Regions from separate parts of the uncultured Azonexus sp. genome, predicted to be linked through region 1. Evidence: riboswitches for the same ligand, from Rfam matches in the RefSeq annotation. Region 1 holds a riboswitch; each other region holds the start of a gene.
What was found. A riboswitch is a leader RNA that binds a small molecule or an ion and turns the genes downstream of it on or off. The one in region 1 is predicted to bind cobalamin.
Positions count from the first base shown of each region.

Region 1 (9,624 bases):
CTGACGCTGTGGCTGTCCAACCTGCTTTTCGCCGGCCGCGCTGCCGCCCAGGCCGACGCCGGCGAGGCCGTCGACTGCCCGCTGTTCGCCGGCGAGACAGCGGCACTGATCGAAACGCTGCCGCAACTGCCCGGGCGGATCATCCTGGTCTCCAACGAGGTCGGCTGGGGCATCGTGCCGATGCACCCGGTCTCGCGCCTGTTCGCCGACGAACAGGGCCGGCTCAACCAGCACGTCGCCGCAGTCTGCGATCAGGTGACGCTGGTCGCCGCCGGCCTGCCGCTGACGCTGAAGTAGTCAGGCGCGCTTGCGCAGCGTATAGACCCGCCACATCGCATAGCCGGGCAGAAAATCCCTGTAGCCGACGATGTCGAAGCCGGCCGTGGCAAACTCGGCCTCAATGACCCGGCGCGGCACGACGAAGCGGTTGTTGTTAACCGGCCGCCTTGCCTCCAGCCGGGCCCGCCGCCAAGCCTTGAAATTGCCATCCGCCCACAGCGAAAGCACGACGGTTTGACGGGAAACCCGGTAAAACTCGCGCAACATCGCCAGCCGATGCGCCGGCTCAGCGATATGATGCAGCAGACGCATGCTGAACACGCAATCCACGGCATCGCCGGCTAGATCGATGGCGAAGGCCGAAGTCTGGAAGGCCTCGACGCGGCCAACGATCTCCGGGGCCTGCGTGGCGCGGGCCACGTCAATCATGTCGGCCGAGTTATCGGCAGCGAGAATGCGGCGATCCTGCCTTTCCGACAGCATCGGCCAAAAACGCCCTGCGCCGCAAGGCAGATCAAGGACGCTCGCCGGATCGCCGGCCATCGCCAACGCCGCCCGCGCGATCTGTTGCTCGCGCCAGTCGGAAAGACGACGCATCAGCCCGGACCGATGCTTGTAAAAATAGTGCTGCGCGTGCTCGCGGTCATACTTGCGTGAAAACTCGAGTTCGATTGGTGCTTTCCCTGCCATGGCCTACTTCCTCCTTTAGGAAGCCCTATTGTCGGCGGTACTGTCTAAACAGATTCTTAACGCAGGCTAACGGCGGCCAGCCAGGGCCTGAGCTTTTCCCAGTCGAACGCCGCCTCGACCGAATCGGCCAGGCGGTCGAGATCAGCTTCGCGGCGGGCGGCGAAATCGACGCTGTCGACCTCGCCGGCACCGGCCCAGTTCAACAATGCAGCCAGGGCCTCGGGATGGTCGAAAACGCCGTGGCAGTAGGTGCCGAGCACCTGGTCGTCAGCCGAGATGGCGCCGTCGGCACGGCCATCGGCCAGCTGCACGGCGGCCCGTGTCAAGCCATCGCCCTGGGTGACGCCGAGGTGAATTTCGTAGCCGGTCATCGCCGGTTGTCCTTCGAGATGCAGATGACCGCTGACATTGCGCAACTGCTTTTCGCTTTCCAGCGTCGTGTCCACCGCCAGGAAACCGAGGCCCGCCGTCGTTCCCGGCTGTCCTTCGAGACCGAGCGGGTCGGCAATGCTGCGCCCGAGCATCTGGTAGCCGCCGCACAGGCCGATCACCTTGCCGCCGTAGCGCAAGTGGCGGGCGATGGCCTGATCGTGGCCGTGGGCGCGCAACCAGTCGAGGTCGGCACGCACTGCCTTGGAACCGGGCAGGACGATCAGGTCGGCCGGCGGCAAGGCTTCGCCCGGCGCGATCCAGCGGAAATCGACCTGCGGATGCAGGCGCAACGGATCGAGATCGTTGTGGTTGGAGGTGCGCGGGTAGGCCGGCGCGACGACGCGGATTCTTGCCGTTTTCTTGCCGTCGACCGTGGACGTCGCGATCGCGTCCTCGGCGTCGAGCATCAGCCCGTGCAGGTAGGGCAGCACACCGAGCACCGGCTTGCCGGTGCGCTGTTCGAGCCAGTCGAGACCGGGTTCAAGCAACGCAATGTCACCACGGAAACGATTGATGACGAAGCCGACGACGCGCGCCTGCTCGGACGCTGACAGCAGTTCCAGCGTACCGACCAGATGGGCGAAGACGCCTCCGCGGTCTATGTCGGCGACGATGATCACCGGGCAATCGACCGCCTCGGCAAAGCCCATGTTGGCGATGTCGCGGTCGCGCAGGTTGATCTCGGCCGGCGAGCCGGCGCCTTCGACCAGCACGCAGTCGTAGTGCGCGGTCAGCCGGCCCCAGGATTCGAGCACCGCGCCCATCGCCCGCGGCTTGTAGTCGTGGTAAGCCTTGGCGTCGAGGTCGGTGGCGACCTTGCCGTGGATGATCACCTGCGCCTTGCGGTCGGTGGTCGGCTTCAACAGCACCGGGTTGAAATCGGTATGCGGTTCGAGACCGCAGGCCAGCGCCTGCAGCGCCTGCGCCCGGCCGATCTCGCCGCCATCGACGGTGACCGCCGAATTGAGCGCCATGTTCTGCGGTTTGAACGGCGCCACGCGCACCCCGCGACGCTTGAGAATCCGGCACAGCGCCGCGACCAGCGTCGATTTGCCGGCGTCGGACGTCGTTCCCTGAACCATCAGCGCGTTGCCTATCATGCGTGCAAACCCGTGAAAAAAGGCCGTAATTATGGCACCATCGCTGCCTTCCGATGCGAATCGGAAACTTGTCTCCCGGTGCCTTCCGGCTTTGCCGGCAGGAGAATCGGGAAGGCGGTGCGATTCCGCCACGTGCCCAACGCTGTGAGGATGACGGGCGATGCACAGGCCACTGCTGCGGCGGGAAGGCGCATCGTCCGGGTGAATCCGAGTCAGAAGACCGGCCGGGAGACGTAATTCGGCACCGTGGACGGGTGCCTTCGCGTTTCCAGAAGGGGAATCCATGGAAAACCAGCACGCTTTTTCCGACGCCGAACGGGCCGCCGTCTATCACGCCATTTTCAGCCGCCGCGACGTGCGCGGCCAGTTCCTGCCCGACCCGGTCGCCGACGAGCAACTCGCGCGCATCCTGATGGCGGCGCACCACGCGCCATCGGTCGGTTTCATGCAGCCGTGGAATTTCCTCGTCGTCCGCTCGGCGGACGTGAAACAGCGGGTTCATGACATCTTCCGCGAGGCCAATGCCGAAGCCGAGCGGATGTTCCCCGACGAGAAGCGCGAGATCTACAGCAAGCTCAAGCTGCAGGGCATCCTCGACGCGCCGGTCAACCTGTGCATCACCTGCGACCGCTCGCGCAGCGGCCCGGTGGTGCTCGGCCGCACGCACATGCCGACCATGGACCTGTACAGCAGCGTGTGCGCCGTGCAGAACCTGTGGCTGGCCGCCCGCGCCGAGGGCCTCGGCGTCGGCTGGGTCAGCATCTTCCACGAGAAGGCGCTGCAGGACGCGCTCGGCATTCCGCATCACATCGTGCCGATTGCCTATCTGTGCATCGGCCACGTCAGCCATTTCAACGACCGTCCCGAACTGGAGAAAGCCGGCTGGCTGCCGCGCCTGCCGGCCGCCGACCTGCTCTATTTCGAACAATGGGGGAGCAGCGACCCCAAGCGGGAAGACAGCCTGAGCGCCACACTGGCCGACATGCACCGGATTGCCCAGGAACAGGGGCGCTTCCCCGGATGACCCTGATCGACGGCCCCTTCGCCATGCCGCTGGCGGCGCTCGCCGCCGTGCTGCTCGACCGCCTGTTCGGCGAAGTCCGGCGCTTTCACCCGCTGGTCGGCTTCGGCACGCTGGCGGCAGCGATCGAAAAACGACTGAACCGGCGCACGATTCCCGGCGGCGTGCTCGGCTGGGCGCTGGCGGTGCTGCCCTGGGTGGCGCTGGCACTGGCTTTACGGCCATTGGCGCCGTTCGCGGTCGACGTACTGCTGCTCTATTTTTCGCTCGGCGCGCGCAGCCTGTGCGAACACGCAGAAGCGGTCGCCCGGCCGCTGAGCGAGGGACGCCTTGATGAGGCGCGGCAGCGCGTCGGCTGGATTGTTTCCCGCGATACCGCAGCACTCGACGAGGCCGGCGTCGCCAAGGCCGGCGTCGAATCGGTGCTGGAAAACGGCAACGACGCGATCTTCGGCGCGCTGTTCTGGTTCGCCCTGCTCGGCGGCCCCGGCGCCCTGCTGTTCCGGCTGGCCAACACGCTCGATGCGATGTGGGGCTACCGGACCGAGCGCTACAACCTGTACGGCCGCTGGGCCGCCCGCGTTGACGATGCGCTCAACTGGCTGCCGGCCCGGCTGACCGCGCTGACTTACGCCCTGCTCGGCCGCTGGCGCGACGCGCTGGCTTGCTGGCGCGCCCAGGCGCCCGGCTGGGAGAGCCCGAACGCCGGCCCGGTGATGGCGGCGGGCGCTGGCAGCCTCGGCGTACAGTGCGGCGGCGCCGCCATCTACCACGGCCGCGAGGAAATCCGCCCACCGCTCGGCTGCGGCCCGGCGCCGGTCGCCGCCGACCTCGGCCGGGCGATCACGCTGATCCGGCGCAGCCTGTGGCTGTGGCTGGCCGTCCTTTTCCTGATCGGAGCCCTGCATGCTTGACCATGGCGGCCGCCTGCGCGAAGCCGCGGCCCACTACGACATCCCGCTCGCCGACTGGCTCGATCTGTCCACCGGCATCAACCCGCAGGGCTGGCCGGTGCCGCCGCTGCCGGCCGCAGTCTGGCAACGCCTGCCGGAAGACAACGACGGCCTGGAGGCCGCCGCTGCCGCCTACTACGGCAATAGCAACCTCCTGCCGGTCGCGGGTTCGCAGGCCGCCATCCAGTGGTTGCCGGCGCTGCTGCCGCGCGCCGCCGTGGCCTGCATCGCGCCGCTCTACAACGAACACCCGCAGGCCTGGCAGCGCGCCGGCCACAAGCTGCGCTTCCTGCAGAACGCGACGCTGCCGCGCGCGCTGGCGGCGGCGACGCCCTACGTGCTGCTGTGCAACCCGAACAACCCGACCGCCGACCGCCACCCGCGCGAACTGGCGGTCGACGCCGCGGCGCAACTGAAAAAGCGCGGCGGCTGGCTGATCGTCGACGAAGCCTTCATCGACGCCACGCCCGAGCACAGCCTGACGCCGCTGGCCGGCACGGCGGACGCGCCGAACCTGATCGTCTTCCGTTCGCTGGGCAAGTTCTTCGGCCTGGCCGGGCTGCGCGTCGGTTTCCTGTTCGCTGCCCCCGAACTGCTGACAAAGATGGCCGAGGCAATCGGCCCGTGGAGCGTCGCCGGCCCGTCGCGCGCCGCGGCAACGCTGGCACTGGCCGACAGCGCCTGGCAGGCGGCGACGCGCCAGCGCCTGCACGCCGACGGCGAACGCCTGCGCCAGTTGCTGGCACCGCTCGGCGAGGTCAAGGCAACGCCGCTGTTCGCGACGCTGAACGCACCGGCCACCGCCGAACTGCACGAATACCTGGCGCGCCGCGCCATCCTCACCCGCCGCTACGAATCGAATCCGCTGCTGCGTGTCGGCCTGCCACCCGACGAGGCCGGCTGGCAGTGTCTGAAGGCAGCCCTTGCCGACTGGAAGCCCGCATGAAAATCCACCTGCTTGCTGTACTGGCAGCCTTCGCCCTGAGCCCGATGGTCCACGCCGAACTGCTGATCAAGGACGATACCGGCCGCGAAGTCAGGCTGACCAAACCCGCGCAGCGCATCGTCGCCCTCGCCCCGCACATTGCCGAAACGCTGTTTGCTGCCGGTGCCGGCGACAAGCTGGTCGGCACCGTCGAGTACAGCGACTATCCCCCCGCCGCCAAGCAGGTCAGACGGGTCGGCGGCTATTCGCGCATCGACCTGGAAGCGGTCGTCGCCCTCAAACCGGACCTGGTGCTGGCCTGGGAAAGCGGCAACAACATGGCGCAGGCCGACAAACTGCGGGCGCTCGGCCTGACCGTTTTCGTTTCCCAGCCCAACCACATGGAAGACATCGCCGGCCAGGTCGAACGCTACGGTCGGCTGGCCGGCACGGAAGCCGTTGCCAATGCCGAGGCGCGGCGTTTCCGCGAACGCATGGCGGCCTTGCGCACGGCCAACGCCGGCAAGCCCAAGGTGCGCACCTTCTACCAGATCTGGAAGGCACCGCTGGTCACCGTCGGCGGCCCGCAGATCATCAGCGACGCGATGCGCATCTGCGGCGGTGAAAACATTTTCGGCCACCTGACGCAGATGGCGCCGCGCGTCGGCATCGAGTCGGTGATCGAGGCCGACCCGGAAGCCATCGTCGCCACCGGCATGGGCGACGCCAAGCCCGAATGGCTGGACGACTGGCATCAGTGGAAACGCATGACCGCGGTCCAGCGCGGCAACCTTTTCCACATCAATCCCGACATCATGCAGCGGCACACGCCGCGCATCCTCGACGGCACGGCGAAACTTTGCGACCACCTCGATGTCGCACGCAGCCGTCGCCCCAAGTGAGAACACCATGCCCCGCCTGCCCCAACGCATCGTCTGCCTGACCACCGAAACCGTCGAAGTCCTCTACGCCCTCGGCGAGCAGGACCGCATCGTCGGCATCAGCGGCTACACCGTTCGGCCGCCGCAGGCGCGCAAGGAAAAACCCAAGGTCTTCGCCTTCACCACCGGCGACATCGAGAAGATCCTCGCCGTCAAACCCGACCTGGTGCTGACTTTCTCCGACCTCCAGGCCGACATCGCCCGTGACCTGATCAAGGCCGGCATCGCGGTCTACGCGCTGAACATGCGCAGCGTCGACGACATTCTGGCGATGATAGAAACGGTCGGCCGCCTGGTCGGCGCCGAGGATCGCGCGCAGGCGCTGGTCGCCGGACTGGAAGCGCAGATCGCCCAGGCCCGGGCAATTGCCGAAGCGCGTATCGCCCAGCACGGCCGCCGCCCACGCGTCTATTTCGAGGAATGGGACGATCCGCTGATCAGTGGCCTGCGCTGGGCGTCCGAATTGATCGAGATCGCCGGCGGCGAAGATGTCTTCGCCGAACGCGCACGCTCGCCGTTGTCCCGCGACCGTCGGCCGACCTCGGAGGAAGTGATCGCGACGGCGCCGGAGATCATCATCGGTTCCTGGTGCGGCAAGCATTTCCGCCCCGAACGCGTCGCCGCCCGGCCTGGCTGGGAGGCCGTTCCGGCGGTCAGCCAGGGGCGCATGCACGAGATCAAGTCGGCGATCATCCTGACACCGGGACCGGTTGCCATCAGCGAAGGACTGCCTTTGCTGCTCGATATTCTCTGGCCTGAAGCTGCCTAGGGCAAACGCGTATTGCCCTGGCATGTCGCCAGCCCCTATAGTGACGGGCATGCTGCGGCTCGCACTGACCCTCCTGCTGTTTTTCCTGCTCCATACGAAAGTCTGGGCCGGCGAAATTGCGCTCATCGTGGCCGATGACAGTGCGCCCTACCGCGAGTTCGCGGGCAGCCTGCAAAAAAACCTGCAGGCCGGCTGGAAAATTGCTTACACGGACAACAGCCTCCGGCCGACCGACCGGCCTCCGGTCGACCTCATCGTCACCGCCGGTAGCGGCGCCCTGCGTACTGCCCTCGCAGCCAATCCGAAAACACCGATCCTGGCCACCCTGCTGCCCGAATACAGTTACAAGGCCGCACTTGTCGAAGCACGTGCGCCACCGCTGGTTTCGGCAATCTACCTGGACCAGCCGGCCAGACGTCAGGCGCGACTGTTGCGGCTGCTGTTCCCGGAGTTGCGCAGCGTCGGTTTGCTGGTCAGCGACCAGTCGCCCCAGCAGATTGCCCCGTTCCGCTCGGCCATGGTGCTCCAGCGCATGCAGTTGCTCACCGAGCAGGTCAGTAGCGAACAACAAATCCTTCCCGCCCTGGAAAATCTGCTGGCCCGCAGCGAAGTCCTGCTCGCCGTCCCCGATGCACTGATCTACTCGCGCAGCAGCATCCGCCCGCTGCTGATCACCGCCTACCGCTTCCAGCGCCCGGTCATCGGCTTCTCCGCCGCACTGGCCAAGGCCGGGGCGCTCGCCGCACTGTATTCGACCCCGGCCCAGATCGGCCGGCAGGCCGGTGCGCTGATCTCGACCCATGGCAATCGCCTGCCGTCGCCACGACCGCCTGCCGAATATTCGCTGACCATCAACCAGAGCGTCGCCGATGCCTTCGGCCTGCGCCTGCCGGATGAAACCGATCTCTTGCAGAAACTGCTCACCAGCGGGACTGAAGAATGAACAACCTGACATTACGCCAGCGACTACTGATCCTCACGCTGCTGCCCAGCGCCCTGATCACCACGCTGCTCGTGCTCTATTTCTCGATGACCGGCATCAACGCCATCGAAGACCAGTTGCGCGGCAAAGGCCTGGCCACCGTCCGTTACCTCGCGCCGGTCAGCGAGTACGGCATCATTGCCGGGCAGATGGACGGCATTTACGGCCTGGTCCAGGCCGCCATGCAGGAACCCGGCGTCAAGGCCGCCATCATCGTCAACCCGAAGGGGCGTACGCTGGCAGTCAGCGGTCGCGTCTCGCTGCCCGCCGAAATCATCCGCCAGCACCTCGACAAGCCGGCTCTGGTCGCCGAAACCGAAACCTGGATCGCCTTTGGCGCCCCTGTCATCCGCACGCAAAGCGACAGCGACCCGCTGTTCGACATCGCCGGGCTCGACGAGGAGAACCCGCAGGAAACCATCGGTCATGCCTTCATCGAACTCGACAAGCTGGACCTGATCGAGCGTCAGCGTGACCTGATCCTGCAAGGCCTGATCGCCGTCCTAACCGGTCTGGGCTTGATGGGCGCGCTGGCCATTGCCATGGCCGATCAGTTGGCCAAGCCCCTGCAACGTCTGACTGCCGCCGTCAGGCAGATGTCGGCAGGCCATTTCGGCACCCGTATTCCGGCCTCATCGAGCGGCGAACTGCGCATCCTTGAGGATGGCTTCAACGACATGGCCAATCACATCGAGAGCGCCCACCAGTCGATGCAATCGCGCATCGAGGAAGCCACCGCCCAGCTTGTCTTCCAGGCTCGTCACGATGCGCTGACCGGATTGGTCAATCGTCGCGAGTTCGAGCTCCGACTCGACAAGGCGCTGGCCAACGTCCATGCCGGCGGCGACGAATTCAGCGTCCTGTTCATCGACCTCGACCGCTTCAAGGCCGTCAACGATGCCTGCGGCCACCTTGCCGGCGACGAACTCCTGCGCCAGATCGCCCTGCTCTTCCAGGGACGGCTGCGCGAAGAGGACACGCTGGCGCGTCTGGGCGGCGACGAATTCGGCATCATGCTGGCCAATTGCGGCCTGACCAAAGCCCGCCAGGTCGCCCAGGATCTCTGCGCCCTGTCGGCGGAGTACCGTTTCGTCTGGCAGGACCGGATTTTCGCCATCGGCGCCAGCATCGGATTGACCCCGGTCAGCCGCGACGTGCGCGAGGTCCAGGACATCTTCGCGCTCAGCGATGCGGCCTGCCTGCGCGCCAAGGAACTCGGGCGCAACCAGGTTTGCGAAATGGCCCCGGCCACCCAGACCGAACGTCGGCGCGATCGCGGCAACTGGGCCGGACGCCTGGCCAACGCCCTGTCGGAGGGGCGCCTGACGATCGAGGCCATTCCCATCCGGGCCCTGCAGCCAGGCATCCCCGGCGGACCGATGGCCGAACTGAGTGCCCGTCTCAACGAACCCGGCCAAGCACCGATTGCCCTCAGTGCCTTGATCGATGCCGCCGAGCGCTACGACATGTCGAGCAGCTTCGACCAGCATTTCCTGGATACGGCGATCCGCGCCCTGGCGCGCGCCAGCAGG
Region 1 covers NZ_CALJNI010000008.1:160,707-170,330, forward strand. Annotated here, with positions in the region: gene cobU (bifunctional adenosylcobinamide kinase/adenosylcobinamide-phosphate guanylyltransferase) at 1-297, shown strand, start outside; gene Q0799_RS06730 (class I SAM-dependent methyltransferase) at 298-969, opposite strand; gene Q0799_RS06735 (cobyric acid synthase) at 1,026-2,501, opposite strand; cobalamin riboswitch at 2,561-2,745, shown strand; gene bluB (5,6-dimethylbenzimidazole synthase) at 2,785-3,525, shown strand; gene cbiB (adenosylcobinamide-phosphate synthase CbiB) at 3,522-4,436, shown strand; gene cobD (threonine-phosphate decarboxylase CobD) at 4,429-5,421, shown strand; gene Q0799_RS06755 (cobalamin-binding protein) at 5,418-6,302, shown strand; gene Q0799_RS06760 (cobalamin-binding protein) at 6,310-7,110, shown strand; gene Q0799_RS06765 (ABC transporter substrate binding protein) at 7,160-8,053, shown strand; gene Q0799_RS06770 (diguanylate cyclase) at 8,050-9,624, shown strand, end outside.

Region 2 (9,624 bases), on a different contig from region 1:
ATGACCCGGCCTTCCTCACCCATGCGCCGGGACAGCGGCGGGTAGGGCGGTGGAGGGTTGCGCAGGTAGTCGGCGTCGAAGCGGGCCTGACTGATTGCCGGTGCCGTTGGCGCCGGGGCCGGCGGCGTGGGTTCGGCGAGCTGCGGCGGGGCGACCGGGGCGTTGTCGGCCGGTGCTGTGCTGGCGGTGGTTTCGAGGACCGGGGCCGGTGTCTTGGGTTGGGGTAGCGGCTTGCGCACCACAGGTTCGGGCTTGGCCATCGGCAGGGGCTTGGCCTCGGGCGGGGCTTCGATTTGCGGTGCCGGCAGCAGGTCGACGATCAGTGGCATCTCCATGATCTGCGGCGCCACGGTCTTGGCGGCCAGGGCCAGCAACAGGGCGCCGGCGTGGAGACCGATGACGATGGTCAGTAGCCCGCTGCGGCGGCTGGTCGATGGTGGGGATAAGGCGTAACTCATGGCGTTTGTTCGGTTGGTTCCGCGCCCGCCAGGAAAAAACCCTTGGCTTGCTGGCCGGGAGGCGCGCTGGCTACGGGAAAGGTCTTACAACGGAGAGAAAAGCTATTTGGTCAGGATCAGCTTGTTTTCGCGGGTGACGCGCAACAGATAACGCTGGCCTGCGTGTTCGATTTCGACAGTGTTGGCACCTTGCAGAATCTGCCCGCTATCCACGCGTGGCAGGGAGGTGTTGCTTGCTGGCGGGGTGCTGGAATCCGGGGCGGGTTTCGGCGGGGTGTTCATGTGTTTTGTATGTAACTTGAATGTCTCCAATTGTAACTAAACGAGAACGATTGTCAATAATATTCGCATTGGTGTTCGTTAGGCGGTGGTGGCCTGGCTGATCACTCGGCCAAAGCTGGAAATGCCGCTGCTACGGACGAACAGGCAGGGCTTGCCGGTGCGTCGGCATTGTTCCTTGACCCGCCAGTAGGCGTTGTGGCTGATGCAGCCTGCCTGACAGATCACCAGATCGGCAGCGGACAGCACGCTGTCGATGCGGTGCAGGCTCTCTTCGAGGCCGCCGTCGTGGTGCATGAAACGCCCGCCGGATTGCTCGACGACCTGCCGGTAGGCGTCGATGGCGCCGGTGCGGCCGCCAACGCACAACACACACTTGCCGGAGAGCTTGTCCGGCGTGCTGGTGGCGGCGAGATTCAATGCCTCATCGTCTTCGCTGAGCAACTGGTTGATCGTTTCCTCGGCATGACGCAGCCGCTGACGCAGGTGCCAGACCTCGGTTTCGCGCGCCTCGGCCTCGGCGGTCAGGGCGGTGCATCGGGCTTCGGCATCGCTGGCCCGGCGCAGCAGGCTCTGCCGGTCCTTGAGGTCGGGCAGGCTGCCGCGCAGCTGATCGAGTTGTCCGGCCTGGTTGGCGATCAGTGCTTCACGCCCGGCCAGTTCGGCGCGCAGGTCGATGACGCGCTGGCCCATTGCCTGGGTCTCGATCGATTTTTCCTGGCGCAGCGATTCGTTTTCCTGGCGGGCTTTTTCCAGTTGCTGCTTGAGTTGCCGGTTTTCGGCCTGCAGCGACTTCAAGGTCTTCAGATCGGCCCGGGTGCCGGTGCCGACCTGATGCTGGATCATGTGGATGTCGCCATAGACCTCGTGCTCCAGCGTCGAGTCGCAGGCCGGGTGAGTCCAGGTGGCCCACAGGGCGGCCGGAATTTCGCTGCCGATGGCGGTGGCTTCGCGCCACAGCTTGCGCAGCGCGTCGCTGTCCTTGGCGCCGGCAAAGCGACGAATGGTGGCGTGATAGCGCTTTTCCAGTTGCTTGTGCAGCACTTCGGCGAGTTTGCTGCGGATCTCGCAATTGCCAACGGCCGTGGTGTGCAGGACGAAATCGGTGGTATCCGCGGGGAAATGCATCACCTTTTTCATCAGGCTGCGCAATTCGGCGACATCGAAACAGGTGCCGATCACCGGGCAGTGAAACTTGTGGGCGATTTCCCAGAGCTTGCGGCGTCGGGAGCTGGTCGGGGCGTCTTGCGGCAACTGCGGTGCAGCGTTGATCATTGACTCGAACAAGGCCAGCGGGCGGCGGCTCGGTGTAAAGCTGCCGCCGGCGACATGATGGGGAAAATCAGGCATGCGCGAATTCCTTGGCAAGTAGCGGGTTCAGGCGTGATGGCTGGCGCGCTGGCACAAGCGGAAGGCGAGGTCGTCGCGCTCGCGGGCCAGGCGCTCGCACTCGCGGTGCGCGGCGCAGATGGTCTTGTCCATGTGCCAGACGCGCTGGGCGGCGACGATCAATTGTTCGTTGGCTTCCCGCAGTTCCATCAGTTGTTGGCCCAGTTCGATGATGGCCTGGCCGGATTCGAGCTGGGCGATGCGCGCGCGCAGATTGCTGGATTGTGCTTCCAGCAAGGCGATGCGATTGGCTTGTTCGATGCTGCGGGCAGCATTGAGCGTGATCATCCGCTTCTGGCTGCTGCGGGCTTTCTGCAAGGCGCGGCGCAGGGCGGCGTTTTCTCTTTCCAGGGCACTCTGCGGCTCGCCAGGTTCCTTTTCGAGGATGGCGCGGTTTTCAAGCGGGGCAAGCATGGTGTAACTCCTGGCGCTGACCCAGGCGTTGGCTGGCGCGTTCGCACAATTCACGGGTTTCATGATCGATGTCCTGGTCGCACAGGTGCTCAAGCAGTCGTGCCGCGTGCAGCGCGGATTGACGACACCCAGTCTCTTCGTGGATCAGGACCAGGCTGAGGGTGGCGGCCCAGATGTCGCTTTTCGGCATGGCTTTCTCCTCAGAAACCGGCGCCGGCCAGCATCAGCCAGAGCAGGGTGGCGGCGATACCGGTATGGATCAACAGACTGTTCATGTGGCACCTCGCATGAGTGAGAATGGTTCTTAATATACGTGAATGGCAAATTAAGTCAAACAAGAATTATTTCGTTTTGTGACAATGTTATTTCCGGGTGGAGGGCGCCGGCGTGTGATCGGCGCCCTCCGGAGGAGCAGGCGGGGTCAGCGACCTGCTCCGGCTTGCTCGGTGGGGCTTACTTGGTCAGGATCAGCTTGCCTTGGCGGGTGATGCGCAGGCGGTACTCGCTGCCACTGTGGCGGATGCAGATTTCGTTGCATTCGCCAAACAGGGCTTTGCTGGCGATGCACTGGATCGCGCAGCTTGCGGTCCGGGCGGCGGCTTGTTCGGGCTTGAGACGCAAGGTCGGGCGCGGACCGTTGGCATGCAGGAACGGAATGCGCAGAGTCTGTTTGCTCGGTTCCATGATGGGCTCCTCGAGGGATTACATCCGGGTGGCGTAGTACTCGACCACACGCTGCAGGTCGAGTGGGAAGGGCGCCGCGTCGCCATCGGGCAGGTGGGTCAGGCGGGCGCAGGTCGTCGCGTCATCGAAGGCGATCCATTGCGGACGCTCCAGCGCCGGCTCTTCGAGCGTGGCGCGCACCAGATCGATCTTGCGTCCGGCCTCGGTCGGGCCGAAGGCGTCGCCGATGCGCAGGCGGATCGAGGGAATGGTCACGCGCTTGCCGTTGAGCTGGAAATGACCGTGGCTGACCAGTTGGCGGGCGGCCGGAATGGTCGGCGCGAAACCTGCGCGGAAGACCATGTTGTCGAGGCGGCGTTCGAGCAGTTCGACCAGCTTGTTGCCGGTGGCGCCGCGATCCTTCTTGGCATCGGCGACGGCGCGGCGTAGCTGGCGTTCGCTCAGACCGTAGTTGTAGCGCAGCTTCTGTTTTTCCATCAGTTGCAGGCCGAATTCGGACTTGCGCGAGGTGACTTTGCGGGCGCCGTGCTGGCCGGGCGGCTGGTTGCGTTCCTGCATCGACTTGCGCGACAGCCCCGGCAGATCGACGCCGAGGGCGCGCAGGACTTTGAGGCGGGGGCCGGTATAACGGGACATGATTACTCTCTCTCGTACTGTGATTGATGTCAGTGGGTCTGGCAGCCGGGGTGGGCCAGCGGGTAGCAATCGACCGGAACCGAAGCGGGGTGGCAGTGCACCGCCTCCCAGCCACCGAGGACTTCCTGCAGCGTGCTCTTCAGGTAGGGATTGAGTTCGGCGCTGTCAGCCACGCTGCGCAGATGAGTGCGCAAGGCTTCGGTCTTGTGGAAGGTGGCGCCGCGCAGGGCTGACGAGGACAACAGGTGGATGACGGCAGCCAGCCTGAGTTCGAGGGGCATGTCGGCGTGTTCCATGAGGGGCGCTCCAGTCGGTTCGGGGAAACTGGCTGGCTGGCCGGAAACGCGGCTTGCTGGCTAATGAATGAGAATTATTGTTAATAATTCATTTGGCGTCAAGCGTCTTTTTCGCAGGCTGTGCTAACATCCACTCGTTGGTGCTCGCGCTTGCCTCGGCCGGCGCGGTTAAACGGGAAGCTGGGAGATTGGCCGTCAGGCAGCTCCAACCAGCGCTGCCCCCGCAACGGTAAGTGGATGGACGTCCGCGTCCAGTTTTCACCCTGCAGCCACTGGCGATGCAACGCATCCCGGGAAGGCGGTGAAGGCAAGATCCACCAGCCCGGATACCGGCCAACAGGGTGGTCCGCGCATGCGCCGGGCCGTAATGCCTGATGTCGACGGGGAGGTCGGCAGGGCGTCATTTTGGAACTTCTTCCCATGTCAAAAATCCCCACGCGTGTGGCGGCGTGCGCCGTGTTCACGGCGGCTGCCTGTTTTTCCCCGCTTTCCCTGGCCCACGGCAACCACACCCACGGTCACGGCAATGTCCAGGTCAGTATTGATGGTGCGGCGCTGACGGTGCGCCTCGATGTGCCGCTCGAAGCCTATCTTGGCTACGACTACCCGCCCCGCAACGAAAAACAGCAGCAGGTCTGGCAGGCCTTCGTCGAACGTGTTGCCGACCCGTTGCGCTTCGTCGAGCCGCCGGCAGAAGCCCAGTGCAAGCTGAGTGGCAGTCGCACCGAACCGGCGCTGGGCGAGGTCGTCGATCCCAAGGTCGATATTGCCAACCTGGTGCACGAAATCCGCTTCGAGTGCGCGCAGCCCGAAGCGCTCAAGTCGCTGAGCTTCAGCGCCTTCCGTGACCACCCGGGGCTCAAGCAGTTGCGGGTCCGCCTGGAGCGGGCCGGCGCGAAAAAGACCCAGACCATCCGTCCGCGTTTCCCGGCGCTGGTGTTCTGATGCTGGAGGCCGGCTTTACCCAACTCACCCAGTTGCTGCTGACGCCGATTCTCTGGCTGCTGGCGGCGGCGCTGGTCTACGCCTTGTGGATGAGCGGCGCCGTGCTGGTCGAGGCCTGGCAACGGCGTTCGCCGGCCTTCCGCAGTCTGCCCGACGCACCGGAACTGGCGTTCGACGAGATCGAGTTGATCGTCCTGCGCCGGCTTGAGCCGCTGCGCCTGCTCAGCCGGGTGACGCCGATGCTCGGTCTGATCGCCACCATGATCCCGCTCGGCCCGGCGCTGCATGGGGTTGCCAGCGGCAACGGCAGTGCTGCGCTGGCGGTGTTCAGCGACGCCTTTGCCGGCGTCGTGCTGGCGCTGACGGCGGCGGCCATCGGCCTGGTCCTGTATTCCCTACGCCGTCGCTGGCTGCTCGGCGAACTGCTGGCCATCCGCAAGCGCCGGGAGGGCCTGGCGTGAGCCTCAAGCATTTCAACATCCTGGAAGAGGATGACGACGACCCGATGCTCTCGTCGATCAACCTGGTCGATGTCTTTCTCGTTCTGGTCGTCGCCCTGCTGGCGGCGGTCAACCTGTCGTCGGCTGGCGATCCGGGGGCGCCGGTGGAACTGGCGATTCCGGAAAACGGCCAGGAAATCCGCTACCAGGGCACCGGCGACAGCGGCGAAGGAGAGGGCGTGCGGGCCGGCGTTGCCTACCGCTTGCGCGACGGCAGCATCATCTACGTTCCGGAAGACGGCCCGGCCACCAAGCCATGATGCGCTGGCTGGGATGGCTGCTGCTCGCCTGCCTGGCGGGTGCTGCGCAGGCGCGCGAACTGTTGTGGGTGACCGCCGACATCACGCCCAAGGCCCGCACCGCCCTGGTCGAACGCCTGGCGCAGGCGAATGGCTGGCGTTTCCGGCATTTCGATACGCCGCTGACCCTGCCGGAGAGCGAACGCCCGGCGCAGCGCCGGCGCCTGCTGGCGGCGGCCACCAGTGCCGACATGCTGTGGGTCGATGCGCCGCATGCGATGCCGCAGGCACTGCTGGCCGACATGCTGCCGGCTGGCGCGGTCAAAGTGCCGGTGATCTGGATCGGCCCCGAGTCGGTTGCGGCGTCTGATCGGCTGGCTGATTACCTGCGCCACGGTGGCGAAGGCAATGTCCGGGCCGCGCTGACCCTGGCCGCCCGCCGTCTCGCCGGCATGAGCGAGGCGCAAGCTGTAGCTGATCTGCCGACGCCGCGCCCCTGGCCGCGCCAGGGGCTCTACCATCCGGACGCTCCGGACTTCCTGGCCGACGTCGACGCCCTGAAGGCCTGGCGCCGCGATCCACGACCGGCAGTGGCGGTGCTCGTCCATCGCCATCATTTCGTCAATGGCGAAACGGCCTGGCTCGACGCCTGGCTGCGCCGCTTTGATGCCTACGGGCTGGCAGCCTATGCGGTCTTCGGTCAGCAACTCGATGCCGGCGGCCTGCGCCAGTTGCTGGTGGCGCGTGCGGACCGCCGCGACAGCGGCCCGGAAACGGCGCACCCGGCGGTACTGGTGCTGCACCAGCTGGTGTCGAAAGGCGCCGAGCTGCAGACCCTGCTGGCGCGCTGGCAAGTGCCGCTGCTGTCGGCCTTGCCCTATCGCCATGGCGACACCGCCGCCTGGCAGAACGATGCGACCGGCCTGCGTCTGGCCGACACGCCCTTTTACCTGTTCCAGCCGGAAGCGGCGGGCGCCATTGATCCGCTGATCGTCGCCGCCCATCCCGACGATAAGCGGCCGGTCGAACTGATCGAGCGCCAGGCCGATGCACTGATCGCCCGCGCCGCGCGGCAGGTTGCGCTGCAGCGCAAGCCGCCGGCGGAAAAGAAGCTGGCGCTGATGGTGTACAACTATCCGGCCGGCGGCAGCAATTTCGGCGCCTCCTTCCTCAACGTGCCGCGCAGCCTGGAAAACGTCACTGCCGCGCTGGTGCATGCCGGCTACCGCACGCAATCCTTGCCCGAAGCAGCCTGGGTGGCGAACCTGCAACCCTTGCTGAGTGCCTATTATCCCGACGCCGACCTGCGCGCCCTGCTTGCCGCTGACCAGGCCGAGGCCCTGCCGCTGCGCGCCTACCGTGCCTGGTGGAACAGCCTGCCGGCCAACACGCGCCAGCGCATCGCCGGCCACTGGGGCGAGCCGGAGAAAAGCCGTTATCTGGTCGACTGGCAGGGCGAGAAGGTTTTCGTCATTCCCCGCTTGCGGCTCGGTAACGTCTCGGTGCTGCCGCAGCCGCCGCGCGAGGAAACCCTGCATCGCGGCCAGAATCCGTTTTCGCACAAGAGTGGCACGCCGCTGTCGCACCATTATCTGGCGGTCTACCTGTGGGCACGCCAGGGCGATGCCCTGGTCCACTTCGGCACCCACGGCACCCAGGAATGGGCCGGTGGCAAGCCGCGCGGGCTCGACGTCCTCGACGACGCGCTGCTGCCGCTGGGCGACTTGCCGGTGATCTATCCCTACATCGTCGACAACCTCGGCGAGGCGCTGACCGCCAAGCGGCGCGGGCGTGCCGTGCTGCTCAGTCACCGCACGCCGGTGCTGGCGACCAGTGGCCTGGGCCCCGGCATGGCGCAACTGCACGAACTGATGCACGAGTGGGCGATTGCCGACGAAGGGCCGACCAAAATTGCGGTCGGCCAGCGCTTGACCGCGCTGATCGCCGAAAACCGCCTGCACCATGATCTCGGCTGGCCAATCGAACGGGTGCAGCGCGAACTCGATGCCTTCCTCGATGCCCTGCATCCCTGGCTCGACCAGCTTGCCCACGGCAGCCAGCCGCGCGGGCTGGCAGTGTTTGGTGGCGTGCCCGACCCGGCCTTGCGCCGCCTGCAGATATTGCAGGCGCTTCAGCGTCCCTTGCTCGATGCGCTGGGCGAGGACGTCGACGAAACCTTCCTGATGGATTACCGGCACATCGAGAGCTCGCGGCCGATGCGCTGGCTCGAGATTGCATTGAACGACGCCGAGGCCGCCAGTCGCCTCGATCTGCGCCGTGCCGGCGACGATACCGCCGTGCCCAACCGGGCCGGCGAACGGGCCATCGACCCCGAGGCCTTACGCGAACTCGCCGGTCGGGCGCAGGCGCTCGACCGTTTGCTCAGCGTCGAGAACGAGATGCCGGCCCTGCTCGACGCGCTGGCCGGGCGTTTCATCCCGGCCGCTTACGGCGGCGATCCGATCCGCAATCCGGACAGCCTGCCGACCGGGCGCAACCTGATCGGCCTCGACCCCAGCCGCCTGCCGACCCGTCAGGCCTACACCGTGGCGCAACTGCTTTTCGATCAGTGGCTGGCCGGCTGGCTGGACCGCCACGCCGGTGTCCATCCGCAACGTCTGGCCCTGTCGCTGTGGGCCGGCGAAACCCTGCGCCACCAGGGAGTGATGGAGGCGCAGGCGCTGGTCGCCCTGGGCGTAAGGCCTGTTTGGGACGACGCTGGTCGGCCGCGCGGCGTCGAAGTGATCCCCGCCGACGAACTCGGCCGACCGCGCGTCGATGTCCTGCTCAGTGTGACCGGTTCCTACCGCGACCAGTTTCCGGCCTTGATGGCGCTGGTCGATGCGGCGGTCGCTGCCGTCGCCACGGCCGAACCTGGCGGCAGTGTCGCCCGCCACAGTCGGGCGGTGGCCGATGAACTACGCCAGCGCGGCACGCCGCGTGCGCTTGCCGACCGCCTCGGCCAGGCGCGGGTATTCGGCAACGCCGTCGGCGACTACGGCACCGGCATCGCCGAAGCGGTGCTCGACGATCGACTGCAGGAAAAGGATGCACGCCTCGGTCAGATGTTTCTGCAACGCATGAGTCAGCCCTATGTCGACGGCCAGCCGGTCGCTGGGTTGGCGGCCGGCGTGGCCGCGCAGGCGCTCGCTGCGCAACTGCGGCGTACCGACGCGGCGCTGCTGTCGCGAACCTCCAATCTGTTCGGGATGATGACCTCGGACGACCCCTTCCAGTACCTCGGCGGCCTGGCCGCTGCAGCCCGTGCGGCCGGTCGCGACAAGCCGCTGGAACTGCACGTCAGCCAGTTGCAGCAGGCCGACGAACCCTTTGCGCAGACGGCCGGGCAGAGCATTGCCCTGGAAATGCAGGCGCGTTATCTGCACCCCGGCTGGGTCGAGGCCCTGCAGAAGGAAGGCTACGCCGGCACCTTGCAGGTCCTCAAGGCCGCCCAGTTCGCCTGGGGCTGGGCCAGCGTCGTGGACGGCGCGGTCCGCGACGATCACTGGCAAGGGATGCACGACGTTTTCGTGCGTGACAAGCACGGGCTCGGCGTTCGGGAATGGCTGCGCAGCCATCCCCAGGCCTACGCGCAAACCCTGGAACGCCTGATTCAGGCCGTCCGCCACCAACACTGGAAAGCGGATGCCGCCACCCGTCAGGAACTGGCGACGCTGTACCGCGAACTCACCGCCGAAGCCCCGCTGAGCAAGCCGTCGCAGGCGGTCGAAGCGTGGGTGAGGACCGCACTTCCTGAAAACCCGGTCACCGCCTTGCGCGGCGT
Region 2 covers NZ_CALJNI010000006.1:14,393-24,016, reverse strand. Annotated here, with positions in the region: gene Q0799_RS05530 (energy transducer TonB) at 1-458, opposite strand, end outside; gene Q0799_RS05525 (hemin uptake protein HemP) at 561-740, opposite strand; gene Q0799_RS05520 (DUF2325 domain-containing protein) at 819-2,087, opposite strand; gene Q0799_RS05515 (hypothetical protein) at 2,115-2,540, opposite strand; gene Q0799_RS05510 (hypothetical protein) at 2,524-2,730, opposite strand; gene Q0799_RS05505 (hemin uptake protein HemP) at 2,994-3,224, opposite strand; gene rpsD (30S ribosomal protein S4) at 3,243-3,860, opposite strand; gene Q0799_RS05495 (hypothetical protein) at 3,890-4,156, opposite strand; cobalamin riboswitch at 4,278-4,509, shown strand; gene Q0799_RS05490 (DUF2796 domain-containing protein) at 4,577-5,101, shown strand; gene Q0799_RS05485 (hypothetical protein) at 5,101-5,562, shown strand; gene Q0799_RS05480 (DUF2149 domain-containing protein) at 5,559-5,861, shown strand; gene cobN (cobaltochelatase subunit CobN) at 5,858-9,624, shown strand, end outside.
Region 2: it holds a riboswitch for cobalamin, as region 1 does, so the genes downstream of both, Q0799_RS05490 (DUF2796 domain-containing protein) here and bluB (5,6-dimethylbenzimidazole synthase) in region 1, are expected to answer to the same signal.

Region 3 (9,624 bases), on a different contig from region 1:
ATGATCAGCTGCGTGTTGCGGGCGATGCGGGCCGAGAACTCGGTCGGCAGCGCAATCGCTTCGTCGAGCGCGTTGGTGTGCAGCGACTGGGTGCCGCCGAAGACCGCCGCCATCGCTTCGATGGTGGTGCGGACGACGTTGTTGTACGGATCCTGCTCGGTCAGCGACCAGCCGGAAGTCTGGCTGTGCGTGCGCAGCATCATCGACTTCGGGCTCTTGGCGTTGAAGCCGGACATGATGCGGTGCCACAACAGACGCGCGGCGCGCATCTTGGCGATTTCGAGATAGAAGTTCATCCCGACCGCCCAGAAGAAGGACAGGCGGCCGGCAAAGGTGTCGACGTCCATGCCGGAAGCGATGCCGGTGCGCACGTATTCCATGCCGTCGGCCAGCGTGAAGGCCAGCTCGATCGCCTGGTTGGCGCCGGCTTCCTGGATGTGGTAACCCGAAATCGAGATCGAGTTGAACTTCGGCATGTTCTGCGCCGTGTAAGCGAAGATGTCGGCGATGATCTTCATCGACGGCTTGGGCGGATAGATGTAGGTGTTCCGCACCATGAACTCTTTGAGGATGTCGTTCTGGATCGTGCCGGACAGCTGTTCCTGCTTCACGCCCTGTTCCTCGGCGGCGACGATGTAGCCGGCGAGGATGGGCAGCACGGCGCCGTTCATCGTCATCGACACGGAAATCTTGTCGAGCGGGATGCCGTCGAAGAGAATCTTCATGTCCTCGACCGAGTCGATCGCCACGCCGGCCTTGCCGACATCGCCGGTGACGCGGGCATTGTCCGAGTCGTAGCCGCGGTGCGTGGCCAGGTCGAAAGCCACCGAAACGCCCTGGCCGCCGGCGGCGAGCGCCTTGCGGTAGAAGGCGTTGGAAGCTTCGGCGGTGGAGAAGCCGGCGTACTGGCGGATGGTCCAAGGCTTGACCGCGTACATGGTCGGCTGCGGGCCGCGCAGGTAGGGGGCAACGCCCGGCAGGGTGTCGGCAAACTCGAGGCTTTCGACATCCTTCTTCGTGTACAGGGCCTTGACCGCAAGGCCTTCGGGGGTATTCCACACCAGGTTGTTGACGTCGCCACCCGGGGACTGCTTTGCCGCAGCCTTTTCCCAGACATCCAGGTTATTGGAATCAAAGAACTTTTCAGACATGAAACACCTCTCGCCGATTCGATTTTTTCGGGCCGATGATGCAGAATTCAAAATTCTACGCTTTCGCACCCGGCTTGACATAGCCAGCCCTACATAATACTGTATCCATAATTATGGAAGCAAGTCGGCAACGTACCGATCTGCCCACCGAGACCACATCACCACAATGAACCGTATTGCACCCACCGCGCTTTACCAGGAAGTCGCCGAACGACTGCGACAACGCATCTTCGCCCACGAACTGACGCCAGGCATGTGGATCGACGAGCAGAAGCTCGCCGAACAATATGGCATTTCGCGTACCCCGCTACGCGAGGCGTTGAAAGTCCTGGCCTCCGAAGGGCTGGTCGAACTCAAGCCGCGCCGCGGCTGCTACGTGACTGAGATTTCCCGCCAGGATCTCGACGACATCTTCCCCCTGATGGCCATGCTTGAAGGCCGCTGTGCCTTCGAGGCCGTGAAGCGGGCCAAGACGGCCGATCTGGCGGCACTCAAGGCGATTCACGAAAAGCTGGAGTCGGCTGCTCGCGACGGTCGCATCGACGCCTTTTTCGAAGCCAACCAGGAATTTCACAAGAAAATCCAGGAATTGTCCGGCAACCGCTGGCTGCTCTCGGTCATCCAGGACCTGCGCAAGGTGCTGAAACTGTCGCGCCTGCACTCGCTGTCGCTGGAAGGTCGCCTGCAGCAGTCGCTCGACGAGCACCGGGCCATCCTGGCCAGCATGCTCTCCGGCGACGCCGCCAAGGCCGAGCGCGAAATGCACGATCACCTGCTGTCCGGCCGCGAAGCGCTGGCGCGCATGGATGCGCAGAACCTGAAAAGCGCTTGACCTGAAAAACACCTGATACAAAAACAAAACCCCCTGACGAGGCAACTCGTCAGGGGGTTTCTACTTTCAGTACCGCTTAGTGGTTGGATGCAGAGGCTGCACCGAAACCGGTCTGGGCACGCACATACTGGTCGCCGAAGGCTTCCTTCTCGGCCTGCGCGCGAACGCTGGCGTCGCTCGTCGAACCGATCCAGGCCAGCAGGAAGGCGATCGGCATGGCGAACAGGGCCGGCTGGGTGTAGGGGAACAGCGGGGCGGCATTGCCCAGCACGTCGACCCACACCGACTTCGAGAAGAGCACGAACAGCACGGCGGAAACCAGACCGCCGTAACCGCCCCACAGCGCGCCGCGGGTGGTCAGGCCCTTCCAGTACATCGACAGGATCAGCACCGGGAAGTTGGCAGCTGCGGCAACACCGAAGGCCAGGCCGACCATGAAGGCGATGTTCTGCTTTTCAAAGGCGATGCCGAGAACGATGGCAACGAAGCCGAGGCAGATCGTGGCGATCTTGGAAACGCGGATTTCAGCCGCTTCCGAAGCCGTACCCTTCTTGATCACGCGGGCGTAGATGTCGTGCGAGATCGCCGAAGCACCAGCCAGCGCCAGACCCGAAACGACGGCCAGGATGGTGGCGAAGGCCACGGCAGCCAGGAAGCCGAGCAGCATGTCGCCGCCGACCGCCTTGGCCAGGTGCATGGCAACCATGTTGCCGCCACCGATCAGCTTCTTGCCGATTTCGCCGCCTTCGAAGAAATCCGGGTTCTGGCCGACGATGATGATCGCGGTCAGACCCATCAGGAAGATGACGTTGAAGAAGTAAGCCACGAAACCGGAAGCGTAGAGCACCGACTTGCGGGCTTCCTTGGCGTCGGTCACGGTGAAGAAACGCATCAGGATGTGCGGCAGGCCGGCAGTACCGAACATCAGGCCGAGACCCAGCGAGATGGCGGTAATCGGATCGGCGAGCAGGCTGCCCGGATGCATCAGCTTCTCACCCAGCTTGTGCACCGACATCGCCTGGTCCATCACGTTGGTAAAGGAGAAGTTGAAGTAGGACATCGCCAGGAACATGACCAGCGTACCGCCGGACAGCAGCATGACGGCCTTGATGATCTGCACCCAGGTCGTCGCGACCATGCCACCGAACGTGACGTAAACCATCATCAGGATGCCGACGGCGAAGATGGCGACGTTGTAGTCCAGACCGAAGAGCAGCTTGATCAGCTGACCGGCACCGACCATCTGGGCGATCAGGTAGAAGCAGACGACGGTCAGCGAGGAGATCGCGGCCATCGTGCGCACCTTGCCCTGATCGAGGCGATAGGCAGTGATGTCGGAGAAGGTGAACTTGCCCAGGTTGCGCAGGCGTTCAGCCATCAGGAACAGGATGATCGGCCAGCCGGCGAAGAAGCACAGCATGTAGATGTAGCCGTCGTAACCCTGCATGTAGACCATGGCGGTCAGACCGAGCAGCGTGGCGGCCGACATGTAGTCACCGGCAATCGCCAGACCGTTCTGGAAACCGGTGATACCGCCGCCGGCCGTGTAGAAGTCCGACGTCGACTTGGTGCGGCTGGCCGCCCAGTAGGTGATGCCCATGGTCAGCGTCACGAAGATGCAGAACATGATGATGGCGTGCCAGTTGGTCGCCTGCTTTTCGGTCGCACCAACCGCGTCGGCGGCGATGGCGAGGGTACACAGGCTCAGCAGCCCGAGTGCGGAAACGATCTTGCGCATTACTTGTTCTCCTTCCAGGCTTCACGAACGATCTCTTGCGAGAGCGCGTCGAACTCGGTGTTGGCCTTGCGGACATAAACGGCCGTCAGCACCCAGAAGAAGATAAACATGAAAAGTTCGGCGACCAGGCCGACGGTCCAGCGGGACCCTTCGGCAATCGGCTGGCCCAGCGATTCGGGCGCAAAGGCCACGACCATCACGAAGCCGTAGAACATGGTCAGGACGATGGCTGCCAAGGTCCAGGCGAAACGTCCCCTCTTGGCGACCAGCTCACGGAATTTGGGATTTTCCCGCATCCGCTCATACATAACGCTGCTCATTCTGTTCTCCTTATTAATTAATAATTACCGATGCAAATCGGCGGCAGCATTGTATCTTATATAAGACCTAACAACCTGACGGCATGTAAGACTTTCGAACTAAATGCCGCAAGCCGGAGAACATTGATGGGCAAGATCAATCGAACCATAGATGGGGAAATCGCCACCCTGACCCTGGACAACCCGGGGAAACTCAACGCCATCGACCTGTTGATGTGGCAGACGCTGAGCCAGTACATGCGCGAACTGGCCGCCGATCCTGGCATCCGCTGCGTGGTCATCCGCGGTGCCGGCAACGAAGCCTTCGCCGCCGGCGGCGACCTGGAAGAGTTCGTCACGGCCCGGGCAACACTGGCACAGGCGCTCCACTATCACGGCGAGGTCGCCGCCGCCCTCAATGCCATTGCTGATTGCCCGCACCCGACCGTGGCCTTGATCCAGGGCGCCTGCATCGGTGGCGGCCTGGAAATCGCCGGCGCCTGCGACCTGCGCATCGCCGGCGAAAGCGCGCGCTTCGGCGCACCGATCAACAAGCTCGGCTTCTCGATGTACCCGGGCGAAATGGAAGGCCTGCTACGTCTTGCCGGGCCGGCGGTGGTCAAGGAAATCCTGCTCGAAGGGCGCATCCTGAACGCCCGCGAAGCCTATGAAAAAGGCCTGCTGACGCGCGTTGTCGCCGACCCGCAGGTCATCGACGAAGCCTATGCCACAGCCCGCCGCATCGGCCACGGCGCCCCGCTGGTCGCTGCCTGGCACAAGCAATGGATCCACCGCCTGCTCGACGGCCGCCCGTTGACCGACGAAGAAAAAACCGCGTCCTTCGCCTTCCTCGACACCGAGGACTACCGGGAAGGGCTGGCGGCTTTCCTGGAAAAGCGCAAACCGGTGTTCAAGGCGCGCTGATCAGCTACCGAAAACGGTGTGCAGCATCTTCGCCGAGAGCAGGATCAGCACACCGGCAAACACCTTCTTCAGGGTTGCCACCGGCAGCCGATGCGCCAGGCGGGCGCCCAGCGGCGCGGTGAACGTCGACACGGCGCTGACCAGCACCAGTGCCGGCAGATAGACGTAACCGATGGACCAGTCCGGCAGGCCGCTGCTGCCCCAGCCGTTGATCAGGTAACCGAGCGCCCCGGCCAGCGCAATCGGCAAGCCGATCGCCGCCGAAGTACCGATGGCGTGCTGCATCTTGACGTTGCACCAGGTCATGAACGGCACCGACAGCGAGCCGCCGCCGATCGCCACCAGCGCCGAGACCAGGCCGATGCCGCCACCGACGCCGACCATGCCGGCCTGACCGGGCAGTTCCCGGGTCGGCTTGGGTTTGACGTTGAGGATCATCTGCAGCGACACATAGGCCATGAAGCAGCCAAAGAAAATCGCCAGCGGCACGCTATCCACGCGCGAGGCGATGAAGGTGCCGCCGAAAGTACCGAGCAGGACACCCGGCGTAATGCCGCGCACGATGTCCCAACGCACCGCACCATGGGCATGATGCGCACGCAGACTGGAAATCGAAGTCATCACAATGGCCGCCATCGACGTCCCCAGCGCAACATGAACCAGATGCTCGCGGGGAAAGCCTTGCGCGGCAAACAGGGTGGTCAATACGGGGACCATGATGCCGCCGCCACCCACGCCGAGCAGACCGGCAAAAAACCCGACAAACGCGCCCAACAGCAGATAGGCCAGCAGCCACTCGATTTCCATCACCACCCTGCAAATGAAAACAGGTGGCAGAAGCTGCCACCTGTTTGGTAAAAGTCCCCGCGAGTGCCGTCAGGCCGGCATCCTGAACCTGGGTTCAGAGTGGCTGCTTTCCTTCCGCATCAGGCACATTCGACGAAGAACGCGCACAACAGCGGAGTCTTGGTCCGCAACCGATGCCAATCAGCATTGGTTCAAGGAATATATGGCCTTAACAAACACCGCAGGGAACACTCGGCGGGCAATCCCGCAGCGACTCAGAGATCCAGTTGCTGCTGGGGTGCCAGCACGGCATCGAGCCGTGCTCCCATGTCTTCGATTCTACGCTTCGTGTCGGTCGACGCAAGCGCTTCTTCGGCAGCCTCGCCAGCCGGCGCCGCCAGGCGTTCGTGGGCGATGTTCAGCGCGGCCATCACCGCCACGCGTTCGGCAATGGTGCTCTTGGTCTTCTGGGCGATTTCGCGCATCTTGTTGTCGACCAGATCGACCGCCGCCAGCAGCGCATCGCGCTCCTCCGGCCGGCAGGCAACGCGGTATTCGCGGCCCATGATCTTGACGTCGAGGAAATTCTGCTCGGCACTCATCTCAGGCATCCTCGGGCAGCTTGTCCATCAGGCCTTCCAGCCGCTCGCGGGCAGCCGTCATCGTCGAGCGCAAGTGCAGACGCTCGGCCTCGGCCGTGGCTATCTGGTTCTTCAGGACCTCGTTCTCGGCACGCAACTGGTGCACCAGGGCGACGACCTGATCGATCTTGGCTTCGAGCGCTTCGAATTCGCTATTCATGGCGCGCACTATAGAGGGACAAATACTGCCCGGTCAAGGACTAAGCAGCTATTTTCAAAGTGTTTTATCGGCTGTCGACGCCATTGGCATTCGCATCTCCCGGCCAGGCGCGCTAGAATGCGCGCCGTGTCAGGTGCTGCGCGCGGTTTTCACCAAGCGCAGTTAAACGGGAAAGCGGTGCGTCTCCAACGAGACCAAGCCGCTGCTGCCCCCGCAACGGTAAGCAAGTGCGGGCGTATCACGAAGCCACTGGGGAAACCTGGGAAGGCGATACGTCAAGACTTGCGAGCCCGGATACCGGCCTTGCACACCTAGCGGAAGTACCACGGGGTGGTGGTGCCGGTTCCAGACCAGCCCTCTCCCCTGCGGACTTTCTTGTCAATGCATTCCGGCATGCGGGGACGCCTGCCGGGAAGGGGAAATCCATGAATTCACGCCTCAAGCCGCTGGCGGTATTGCTACCGCTCGCTTTTTGCCAACCGCTGCAGGCCACGGAACAGCTTGCCAGCCTCGACACCATGGTGGTCACCGCGACACGCCAGCCGATGCGGGTCAGCGAAGTGCTGACCGATGTCAGCGTGATCGAGCGCAACGAGATCGAAGCCGCCGGCCACACCAATCTCGAACAGATCCTGGCCGCTCAGCCGGGCATACAGATCGTCGCCAACGGCAGTTGGGGTGCCAATTCCTCGTTGCTCATCCGCGGCACCAACGCCAAACATGTGCTGCTGCTGGTCGATGGCATGCGGGTGGGCTCGGCCACGTCGGGCGAACCCACCTGGTCACGCATTCCGGTCGCCCAGATCGAGCGCATCGAAATCATCCGCGGCCCAGCCTCCGCAATGTACGGCAGCGACGCCATCGGGGGCGTGGTCCAGATCTTCACCCGGCGCAGCGAGGAAGCCCTTCATCTTTCTGCCGAAGCCGGAGCCGGCAGCTACGGCACGCGCAATGGCAGCGCCAGCTTGTCCGGGAAGCGCAACGGCTGGCAGTACGGCGTGACCCTTTCGCATGAGACGACCGACGGCTTCAACAGTCGCCCGTGGACGGCGACAGCCAATCCCGACAAGGACGGTTTCCGCAACCAGGCGACCTCAGCACGGCTCGGCTATACCTTCGCCCCCGGACACGAACTGATGCTTTCCGCCCTGCACGCCGAAGGTCGCAACAGCTACGACGGCACCGGCGTGACGGTCGACTGGGTCAATCAGACCAGAAACGGCAACGCCTCGCTGGTACTGAAAAACCGGCTGACCAGCGCCTGGAACAGCACATTGACCGTCGGGCGCAGCATCGATCACTCGAAAAATCTGCGCAATGGTCTGCGCAACAGTCAATTCAACACCGAGCAGGATATGTACGCCTGGCAGAACGATCTGAGCGGCAGCCTGGGCAATTTCCTGATCGGCTTCGAGCGTACCGAGCAAGCCATCAATACCTCGGGCAATTACCCCAAAACCCAACGCCGCAACGACGCGGTCCAGCTGGGCTGGAACCGTGGATTCGGCGCCCATCGCCTACAGGCCAGCACCCGCTACGACGACGACTCGCTGTTCGGTGACAAGACCACCGGCTCGCTGGCCTATGGCTATCGTTTCTCGAACAACTGGCGAGCCAGCGCGAGCGTTGGCACCGCCTTCAAGGCGCCGACCTTCAACGAACTGTACTACCCGCTGACCGGAACCTTCGTCGGCAACCCGGCCGTGCAGCCCGAGTCGGCGATCAATCGCGAGCTGTCGATTCACTATGAAGCCGGGAATCAGGCCATCTCGTTGACCTGGTACCTGAACCGGGTCAAGGACATGATTGCCTGGACCCGGGTCGGCGCCCTGAACCAGCCCACGAACATCGATTCCGCCAGACTTGAGGGTGCGACACTCAGCTGGCAGGGCAAGCTCAGCAGCCTGGATCTTCAGGCCAGCTACGACTGGCTTGACGCGATTGACCGTCGCAACGACCGTCAGCTTGCCAGGCGTGCCCGGCACTCGGCCGCCATCTCGGTCGGCCAGACGCTGGACCGCTGGGACTGGCGTGCCGAAATGCTGGGTAGCGGCAAGCGCTACGAGTATTCCGGAACGACCAGAGTGGAACTGGACGGCTACGCGCTGACCAATCTCTACGCTGCCTACCGTTTTGCCCCGGAATGGAGCATTTTTGCCCGCGTCAACAACCTCTTCGACCGGGACTATATACTCGCCGATACCTACGCCACCCCGGGGCGCAATGCCTTCATCGGCATCCGCTACAGTCCGAAGTAATCCATGCCCACCCGCCGCCGTGCCTTCCTGATCCTCACCGCGCTCAGCCTGCTGGCGCTGGTGAGCTTCGCGCTGGCCTTGTCGGCGGGCAGCCTGAAGGTACCGTTGCTCGACATCGTCGCCGCGCTTTTCGGGCGCGGTGACGGAGCGGCCGACATGGTCGTGCAATTGCGCCTGCCACGGGCACTCGCCGGCTTCGCCTGCGGCGGCTTGCTGGCGCTGGCCGGGGCGCTGATGCAGGTGCTGCTGCGCAATCCGCTGGCCGATCCTTACGTGCTCGGTATCTCGGGCGGGGCCGGCGTCGGCGCCATGTTCGGCATCCTGATCGGGCTGCCGCTGCTGGCCGTCGACGGACTCGCCTTTGCCGGCGCGCTCGGTGCCATGTTCCTGGTCTTCGGGCTGGCGCATGGCGACGGTAGCTGGACGCAGACCCGCCTGCTGCTCACCGGCGTCATCGTCGCCGCCGGCTGCGGCGCGCTGATTGCCCTGATGCTGTCGATTGCCGACGAAGGCAAGCTGCACGGCATGCTGTTCTGGCTGATGGGCGACCTTGGGCAGACCTTCACCTGGTGGCCGGCGGCACTGGCGCTGGTGGTCGCACTGGCCTGCGCGATGCCGTTCGCCCGCGAACTCAACCTGCTGTCGCGCGGCCTGATGCAGGCCCAGGCGCTGGGCGTGGCGGTGGGGCGGCTACGCTACACGGTTTATCTGCTGGCTTCGGTGGCCACCGCCGCCTCGGTGACCACGGCCGGCTCAATCGGTTTCGTCGGTCTGGTCGTCCCGCACCTGGTCCGACTCGCCACCGGCAACGATCAACGCCTGTTGCTGCCGGCCA
Region 3 covers NZ_CALJNI010000004.1:242,375-251,998, reverse strand. Annotated here, with positions in the region: gene scpA (methylmalonyl-CoA mutase) at 1-1,151, opposite strand, end outside; gene Q0799_RS03960 (GntR family transcriptional regulator) at 1,318-1,983, shown strand; gene Q0799_RS03955 (cation acetate symporter) at 2,060-3,721, opposite strand; gene Q0799_RS03950 (DUF485 domain-containing protein) at 3,721-4,041, opposite strand; gene Q0799_RS03945 (enoyl-CoA hydratase-related protein) at 4,168-4,944, shown strand; gene Q0799_RS03940 (sulfite exporter TauE/SafE family protein) at 4,945-5,751, opposite strand; RNA gene ssrS (6S RNA) at 5,802-5,981, opposite strand; gene Q0799_RS03930 (cell division protein ZapA) at 6,006-6,332, opposite strand; gene Q0799_RS03925 (hypothetical protein) at 6,334-6,531, opposite strand; cobalamin riboswitch at 6,646-6,852, shown strand; gene Q0799_RS03920 (TonB-dependent receptor) at 6,957-8,789, shown strand; gene Q0799_RS03915 (iron ABC transporter permease) at 8,793-9,624, shown strand, end outside.
Region 3: it holds a riboswitch for cobalamin, as region 1 does, so the genes downstream of both, Q0799_RS03920 (TonB-dependent receptor) here and bluB (5,6-dimethylbenzimidazole synthase) in region 1, are expected to answer to the same signal.